2 linked regions of the Duganella dendranthematis genome follow. The protein of the gene in region 2 binds, or shares a complex with, the protein of the main gene of each other region. Links are inferred from orthologs where the notes say so. Each region holds a gene or a part of one and is shown on either strand. Other genes may lie near its edges.

What was found.
Region 1: the proteins of pnp (region 2) and HH213_RS04440 are in contact, whole or in part, in a cryo-EM structure (PDB 9QH0), measured with the Escherichia coli proteins. The link is inferred for Duganella dendranthematis from one-to-one orthologs.

Annotation. Positions count from the first base shown.
Region 1 is NZ_CP051684.1:939,415-943,106, reverse strand. It holds HH213_RS04440 (Rne/Rng family ribonuclease), read right to left. Parts: upstream 3,330-3,692; coding sequence 201-3,329; downstream 1-200. Other genes in the region: moaA (GTP 3',8-cyclase MoaA), read right to left, coding at 1-34. UniProt on the Escherichia coli protein: Endoribonuclease that plays a central role in RNA processing and decay. Required for the maturation of 5S and 16S rRNAs and the majority of tRNAs. Also involved in the degradation of most mRNAs.
Region 2 is NZ_CP051684.1:381,104-384,304, forward strand. What follows is about bases 149-3,089. They hold pnp (polyribonucleotide nucleotidyltransferase), read right to left. Parts: upstream 2,709-3,089; coding sequence 588-2,708; downstream 149-587. Other genes in these bases: HH213_RS01850 (hypothetical protein), read right to left, coding at 149-386; rpsO (30S ribosomal protein S15), read right to left, coding at 2,900-3,089. In the rest of the region: more of HH213_RS01850, read right to left, coding at 1-148; more of rpsO, read right to left, coding at 3,090-3,169. UniProt on the Escherichia coli protein: Involved in mRNA degradation. Catalyzes the phosphorolysis of single-stranded polyribonucleotides processively in the 3'- to 5'-direction. Also involved, along with RNase II, in tRNA processing.

The DNA.
Region 1 (3,692 bases), 560 kb from region 2 along the record:
GCTGCTCGGTCATCATGATGATTTTTTCTGCCATGGGTCATGCAATCTTGCTGTTTTTGAAAAACGGCGCGCACCCTCGTACGTACCAACCGGGTACGATACCACGAGCGGCCAGTTGACGTACTACCCAGAGGTGAGAAGCAGGTTGCCAAGAAAAAAGGGAAGCCGAAGCTTCCCGTTTTTTTCTTTACCGGAGCAGATTAGCGGCGAGTATCGACCTGGATCAATGGCTCGTCAACTTGCTGCTGTACTGGCTTGCGTTCACGCGGCACGCGGACCGGCGGCGCGACTTGCGCAGCAGCTTCCTGTGCTGCACGCAGTTTTGCCGGATCGGTGGCTGCCAGCGTCAGGCCGGCGGAGCCGAGCACTGCTTGCAGGTCGATTGTCGCCGATGGGGCTGGCGCAGGGGCTGGTGCTGGAGCAGGAGCAGGCGCGGCAACGACCGGTGCTGGCGCTGGTGCGGCCACTGGTTCTGCAACCACCGGTGCAACTTCTACTGCTACTGGCGTTGCTTCGAGCACCACTGGTGCGGCGACTGGCGCTTCTGCTACAGGCGCTGGGGCCGGTGCTGCTTCCATCACTGGCGCGGCGACGGCGACTGGCGCGGCTTCTTCTACCACGGCCGGTGCGGCGATGGTTTCGGCTGCCACTTCAACTACCGGTGCTGGCGGAACAATTGCTTCCGCCACAACGGCGACTGGCGCGGCTTCGACTGGTGCCGGGGCTGGCGCCTCGACCACTACCGGAGCGGCTTCTGCTACTGGCGCGGCAGGTGCAGCTTCCACGACTGGGGCAGCGTCAACAACTGGGGCAGCGTCAACAACTGGGGCAGCTTCAACCGCCGGAGCGGCAACAGCCACAGCCTCGGTGACGACTTCCGTCACGGCGACAGCGGTGACGGCCACAGCGGCGGTTTCCGCGACTGGCGTGAAGCTCAGTTCTGCCTGTTCGCCCGCTTCGCCTTCCTGACCTTCTACGCCATCCACGCCTTCAGCGCCTTCGCGCTCACGACGGTTACGGTTACGGCCGCCACGACGACGACGACGGCGTGGCTCATCGCCTTCGCCTGCGACGTCGTTTTCATCGCCTTCCGGACCGGCGTTCGGTGCGGTTTTCAGGATGCTGGCGGCGTCGGCCACTGGACCGGTCGCTGGAACACCGGCGTTCAGTGCCAGTTCTTCCACTTTGGCTTCTACTGGCGCCTTGTCGCCGCGCGGTTCGCGTGGCTGGCGTGGTGGACGCTCGCCACGTTCCGCACGCTCGGCGCGCTCAGGACGTTCTGCGCGTTCCGGACGTTCTGCACGCTCAGCGCGTTCACGGCCCTGGCCTTCGGCGCCCGCTTCACGTGGCTCGCGGCCTTCACGCGGTTCGCGGGGTGGACGTGGCTGACGTGGTGGACGGCCGTTGGCGTCGGCTGCCTTGCCTTCTTCCTGGCCGGCGCCGGCGCGGGCTGCGCCTGGTTCTTTCTCTTCACGCTCAGGACGGCCGGTTTTGCCGTTGCGGTTGCGGCCGCGTGGGCCACGGGCGTTGCGGTCGCCACGGTCGGCGCCGGCTGGCGCCTTGACCACGATGGTCGGCTGCTGCGGCAGGGCCGGAGCGGCTGGCGCGCCGGTGAAGAAGCTGATCAGCTTGGCGAAGAAACCTTGCGGGGCCGGCGTCGGCGCTGGCGCCGGTGCTGGCTTGATCACGGTTTCGGTCGGCTTGCGCTCGACCAGCGGCGCCGGTTGATCAGGAGTGATGGTCTTGACCATGGCTTCCTGGCGCGGCTTGGCTTCTTCCTTCTGGCGCTTGCTGTAGGCCATGTCGGTTTCGGCGGTCTCGGCCAGCGAGTAGCTGGCGGCGCTGTCTTCCAGGCGCGGATCGTCGTGCTTGATGCGCTCCAGCTTGTAGTGCGGGGTTTCCAGGTGCTTGTTCGGCACCAGGATGACGTTGATGCGGTGACGCGTCTCGATCTTCAGCACTTCGCTGCGTTTTTCGTTCAGCAGGAAAGCGGCGACGTCCACGGGCACTTGCACGTGGATGGTGGCCGAGTTTTCCTTCATCGCTTCTTCTTGGATGATGCGCAGGACTTGCAGCGCCGACGATTCGGTATCGCGGATGTGGCCGGTGCCCGAGCAGCGTGGGCAGGCAACGTGCGAACCTTCCGACAGCGACGGACGCAGGCGCTGGCGCGACAGTTCCATCAGGCCGAAGCGGGAAATCTTGCCCATCTGGACGCGGGCACGGTCGTGGTGCAGCGCATCTTTCAGGCGCTGTTCCACTTCGCGCTGGTTCTTGGCCACTTCCATGTCGATGAAGTCGATCACGATCAGGCCGCCCAAGTCGCGCAGGCGCAGCTGGCGGGCCACTTCTTCAGCAGCTTCGCAGTTGGTGTGGAAGGCGGTGGTTTCGATGTCGGAACCGCGGGTGGCGCGGGCCGAGTTGACGTCGACCGAGACCAGGGCTTCGGTGTGGTCGATGACGATGGCGCCGCCCGATGGCAGCGGCACGGTGCGGCTGTAGGCGGTTTCGATCTGGTGTTCAATCTGGAAACGCGAGAACAGCGGCACGTCGTCGCTGTAGCGTTTTACACGGTGCACCATGTCGGGCATCACGTGGCTCATGAACTGATGGGCTTGCTCGTAGATCTCGTCGGTGTCGATCAGGATCTCGCCGATGTCCGGCTGGAAGTAGTCGCGGATGGCGCGGATCACCAGCGACGATTCCTGGTAGATCAGGAACGCGCCCGAGGCCGATTTGCCAGCGCCTTCGATGGCGCGCCACAGTTGCATCAGGTAGTTCAAGTCCCACTGCAGTTCATCGACGTTGCGGCCGATGCCGGCGGTGCGGGCAATCACCGACATGCCTGGCGGCAGGTCCAGCTTGTCCATGGTTTCGCGCAGTTCCTGACGCTCTTCCCCTTCGACGCGGCGCGATACGCCACCACCACGCGGGTTGTTCGGCATCAGCACCAGGTAGCGGCCGGCCAGCGAGACGAACGAGGTCAGGGCGGCGCCCTTGTTGCCGCGTTCTTCTTTTTCGACCTGAACCATGATTTCCTGGCCTTCGCGCAGCGCATCCTTGATCGAGGCGTTACGGACATCGACGCCTTCCTTGAAGTAGGTGCGGGCGACTTCCTTGAAGGGCAGGAAACCGTGGCGGTCTTCGCCGTAGCTGACGAAGCACGCTTCCAGCGACGGTTCGATACGGGTGATCACGCCTTTGTAGATGTTGGACTTGCGCTGTTCGCGTCCGGCGGTTTCGATGTCGATATCGATCAGCTTCTGACCGTCGACAATCGCTACGCGCAGCTCTTCTTGCTGCGTAGCGTTAAATAACATGCGTTTCATTTTTATTAACTCCGCGACCCTCGGGCCATCTATGCTGTCCGGTTTCTTAGTCCGGTCCAGCAAGCTACAGGGATATACGCGAGAATAGGAGTGATTGCGGTGGGTTATGCCCATCCTGTGCGGCTGCACGAAACGGCCGCAACTGGGCGCATGAGGCTGATCGACATGCCGAGTGCTCGCTTCATCTGTAGTTCTCCATGCGGCCCCAACGGACGGCAGAAAAGAACAGACGGAGAGCAGCGTCTAAATGACCAGATCTCGACCATGCTTGCTACTACAAATAATGCAACTTCGGTAACCAGGCTGGTTTCCAGCCTTCCGTCGAGCTTGCAGTAAAGCATGGGGTCTGGCGAAAACGGCAAG
Region 2 (3,201 bases):
TGGTGCAAGTCGATATTTGTGTAGAGCTCGGCGTATCGTGCTTCCGGTCCATTAGCGAAGAAAAATACCTTGGCATCCAATTGATCTTTGGTCGCTCGCAGGGGGACTAAGGTGGCGACTACCCTTTTATTAAATTGGGACTTGGTAAGCGGCAAACGATAGAGCGCTGCAATCGCGGTGAGGAGTTGGTCGCTGGCGGCCCCTACAGACACGTAGGTGACCTTCAGGACCCGATCGGTCGTTTTTTCTTCGTTGACCTGAACCTCCAATCCAACCTGTTTTCCATTGTGAGTACCAGAAGCCCGCACATTGCACTGAGCCCAACTTGGACAATGGGCCGCCTCAATTTTCAGGCGAAGGTCTACAAACAGTGCGCTTTCCGGCATGCCATCGATCCGTTCAGGCTGGAAAATTTCTTGGGCTCCTACCGCGTTGTGTAACAGGAGCAGCGTTGCGAGTAATCGGACCATTATGCGCGACGACGTTGTCAATAAAGTATGCCAATTTAGCATACCTCTATTACTAAAAGCCATAAAAAAACCGCCGGGGCTTGCGCACCCGGCGGTTTTGGCTGAGCTTAGCTCAGATTACTGTGCAGCAGCGGCAGCTTCTTCAGCAGCAGCTTTCATCGACAGTTTCAGGCGGCCGCGGTCATCGGTTTCCAGAACCTTGACGCGCACTGCCTGGCCTTCTTTCAGGTAGTCGGCCACGGCGTTCACGCGCTCGTTGGCGATCTGCGAGATGTGCAGCAGACCATCTTTACCTGGCATCACTTGCACGATCGCGCCGAAGTCCAGCAGCTTCAGGACCACGCCGTCGTAGGTCTTGCCCACTTCGACCGAGGCGGTCAGTTCTTCGATGCGGCGCTTGGCTTCCTGGCCGGCAGCAGCGTCGACGGAAGCGATGGTGACCACGCCTTCGTCGCTGATGTCGATCTGGGTGCCGGTCTCTTCGGTCAGCGCGCGGATCACGGCGCCGCCCTTGCCGATCACGTCACGGATCTTCTCTGGGTTGATCTTGATGGTGATCAGGCGTGGTGCGAAGTCCGACAGTTCGGTCTTCACGCTCGGCACGGCCTTCTGCATTTCGCCCAGGATGTGCTCGCGGCCTTCTTTGGCTTGCGCCAGCGCCACTTGCATGATTTCCTTGGTGATGCCCTGGATCTTGATGTCCATCTGCAGTGCGGTGATACCGTTGCGGGTACCAGCGACTTTGAAGTCCATGTCGCCCAGGTGATCTTCGTCACCCAGAATGTCGGACAGCACGGCGAAACGGCCGCCTTCCTTGATCAGGCCCATGGCGATACCGGCCACGTGCTCTTTCATCGGCACGCCGGCATCCATCAGCGCCAGGCAGCCGCCGCACACCGAGGCCATCGACGACGAACCGTTCGATTCGGTGATTTCCGACACCAGACGCACCGAGTAGCTGAACTCGTCAGCCGACGGCAGCGCGGCGATCAGCGCGCGCTTGGCCAGACGGCCGTGGCCGATCTCGCGGCGCTTCGGCGTTCCGACGCGGCCGGTTTCGCCGGTGGCGAACGGTGGCATGTTGTAGTGCAGCATGAAGTCATCGGTGTACTCGCCCATCAGCGCGTCGATCTTCTGCGAATCGCGGGCGGTGCCCAGCGTCGCTACGACCAGGGCCTGGGTTTCGCCACGGGTGAACAGGGCAGAACCGTGGGTACGCGGCAGCACCGAGGTGCGGATCGCGATTGGACGCACGGTGCGGGTGTCGCGGCCGTCGATGCGGGGTTCGCCTTCGAGGATCTGCGAACGCACGGTTTTCGATTCCATGTCGAACAGGATGTTGCCAACTTCGACGTTGTCCGGGGCCGCAGCGCCGGCAGCGGCAGCTTCCGCCGCCAGGTCCGCCACCACTTGCGACGACATCGCGCGCAGCTTGTCGGTACGGGCTTGCTTGTCGCGGGTCTGGTAGGCTTCGCGGATTTTCGACTCGGCGAAATGGGCCACGCGGCCGATCAGCGCTTCGTTTTTGGCTGGTGCGGTCCAGACTTGCTCAGGCTTGCCGCCGTCGCGTACCAGGTCGTGAATCGCGTCGATCACGGCCTTCATTTCGGTGTGGCCGAAGACCACGGCGCCCAGCATGATTTCTTCCGACAGCTGCTGCGCTTCCGATTCCACCATCAGCACGGCGGTTTCGGTACCGGCAACCACCAGGTCCATCTGCGAGGTTTTCAGTTGTTCGACGGTTGGGTTCAGGATGTACTGGCCGTTGGCGTAACCCACGCGGGCGGCGCCGATTGGGCCGTTGAACGGTACGCCCGACACGCACAGCGCGGCCGAAGCACCGATCATCGCGGCGATGTCTGGATCGATTTCTGGGTTGACCGACAGCACGTGAATGACGACTTGCACTTCATTCATGTAGCCCTCTGGGAACAGAGGACGAATCGGACGGTCGATCAGGCGGGATGTCAGCGTTTCTTTTTCCGAAGGACGACCTTCACGCTTGAAGAAACCGCCCGGGATTTTACCGGCAGCATAGGTTTTCTCAAGGTAGTCGACGGTCAGCGGGAAGAAGTCCTGGCCTGGTTTCGCGTCTTTGCGCGCCACCACGGTAGCCAGCACTACGGTGTCTTCAATCGACACCATCACCGCGCCGGAGGCCTGACGAGCGATCTCGCCAGTTTCCAGCGTGACGGTGTGTTGACCGTACTGGAAGGTTTTCGTAACTTTATTAAACATGGGTAATCCCTTTCTATTTGCCGACAGATTTTCAGGGGCTGTCGTTCACCTCACCACAGGCAGCCGCAAGGCCACCTTTACTACATTCACTACATGCTACAAATTAGCAATTTTTTAACGTCCAGAAAGACAAAATGCCCGCGACAGCAAACTGGCGCAGGCATTTTGATTTAAGCCGGACGACGCAAGAATTACTTACGCAGGCCCAGTTTAGCGATCAGATCGCGATAACGGGTGGCGTCCTTGTTTTTCAGGTAGGACAGCAGGCTCTTACGACGGTTAACCATCATGATCAGACCACGACGCGAGTGGTGATCTTTGCTGTGGGCTTTGAAGTGGCCGTTCAGCTCGTTGATGCGTGCGGTCAGCAGTGCAACTTGCACTTCTGGCGAGCCGGTGTCTTTTTGGCCACGGGCGTTGTCAGCGATGATCGCTGCTTTGTTGATGTTTTCTACGGTCATGATATTTACCTTTAACATGCGGTGCGCGGAGT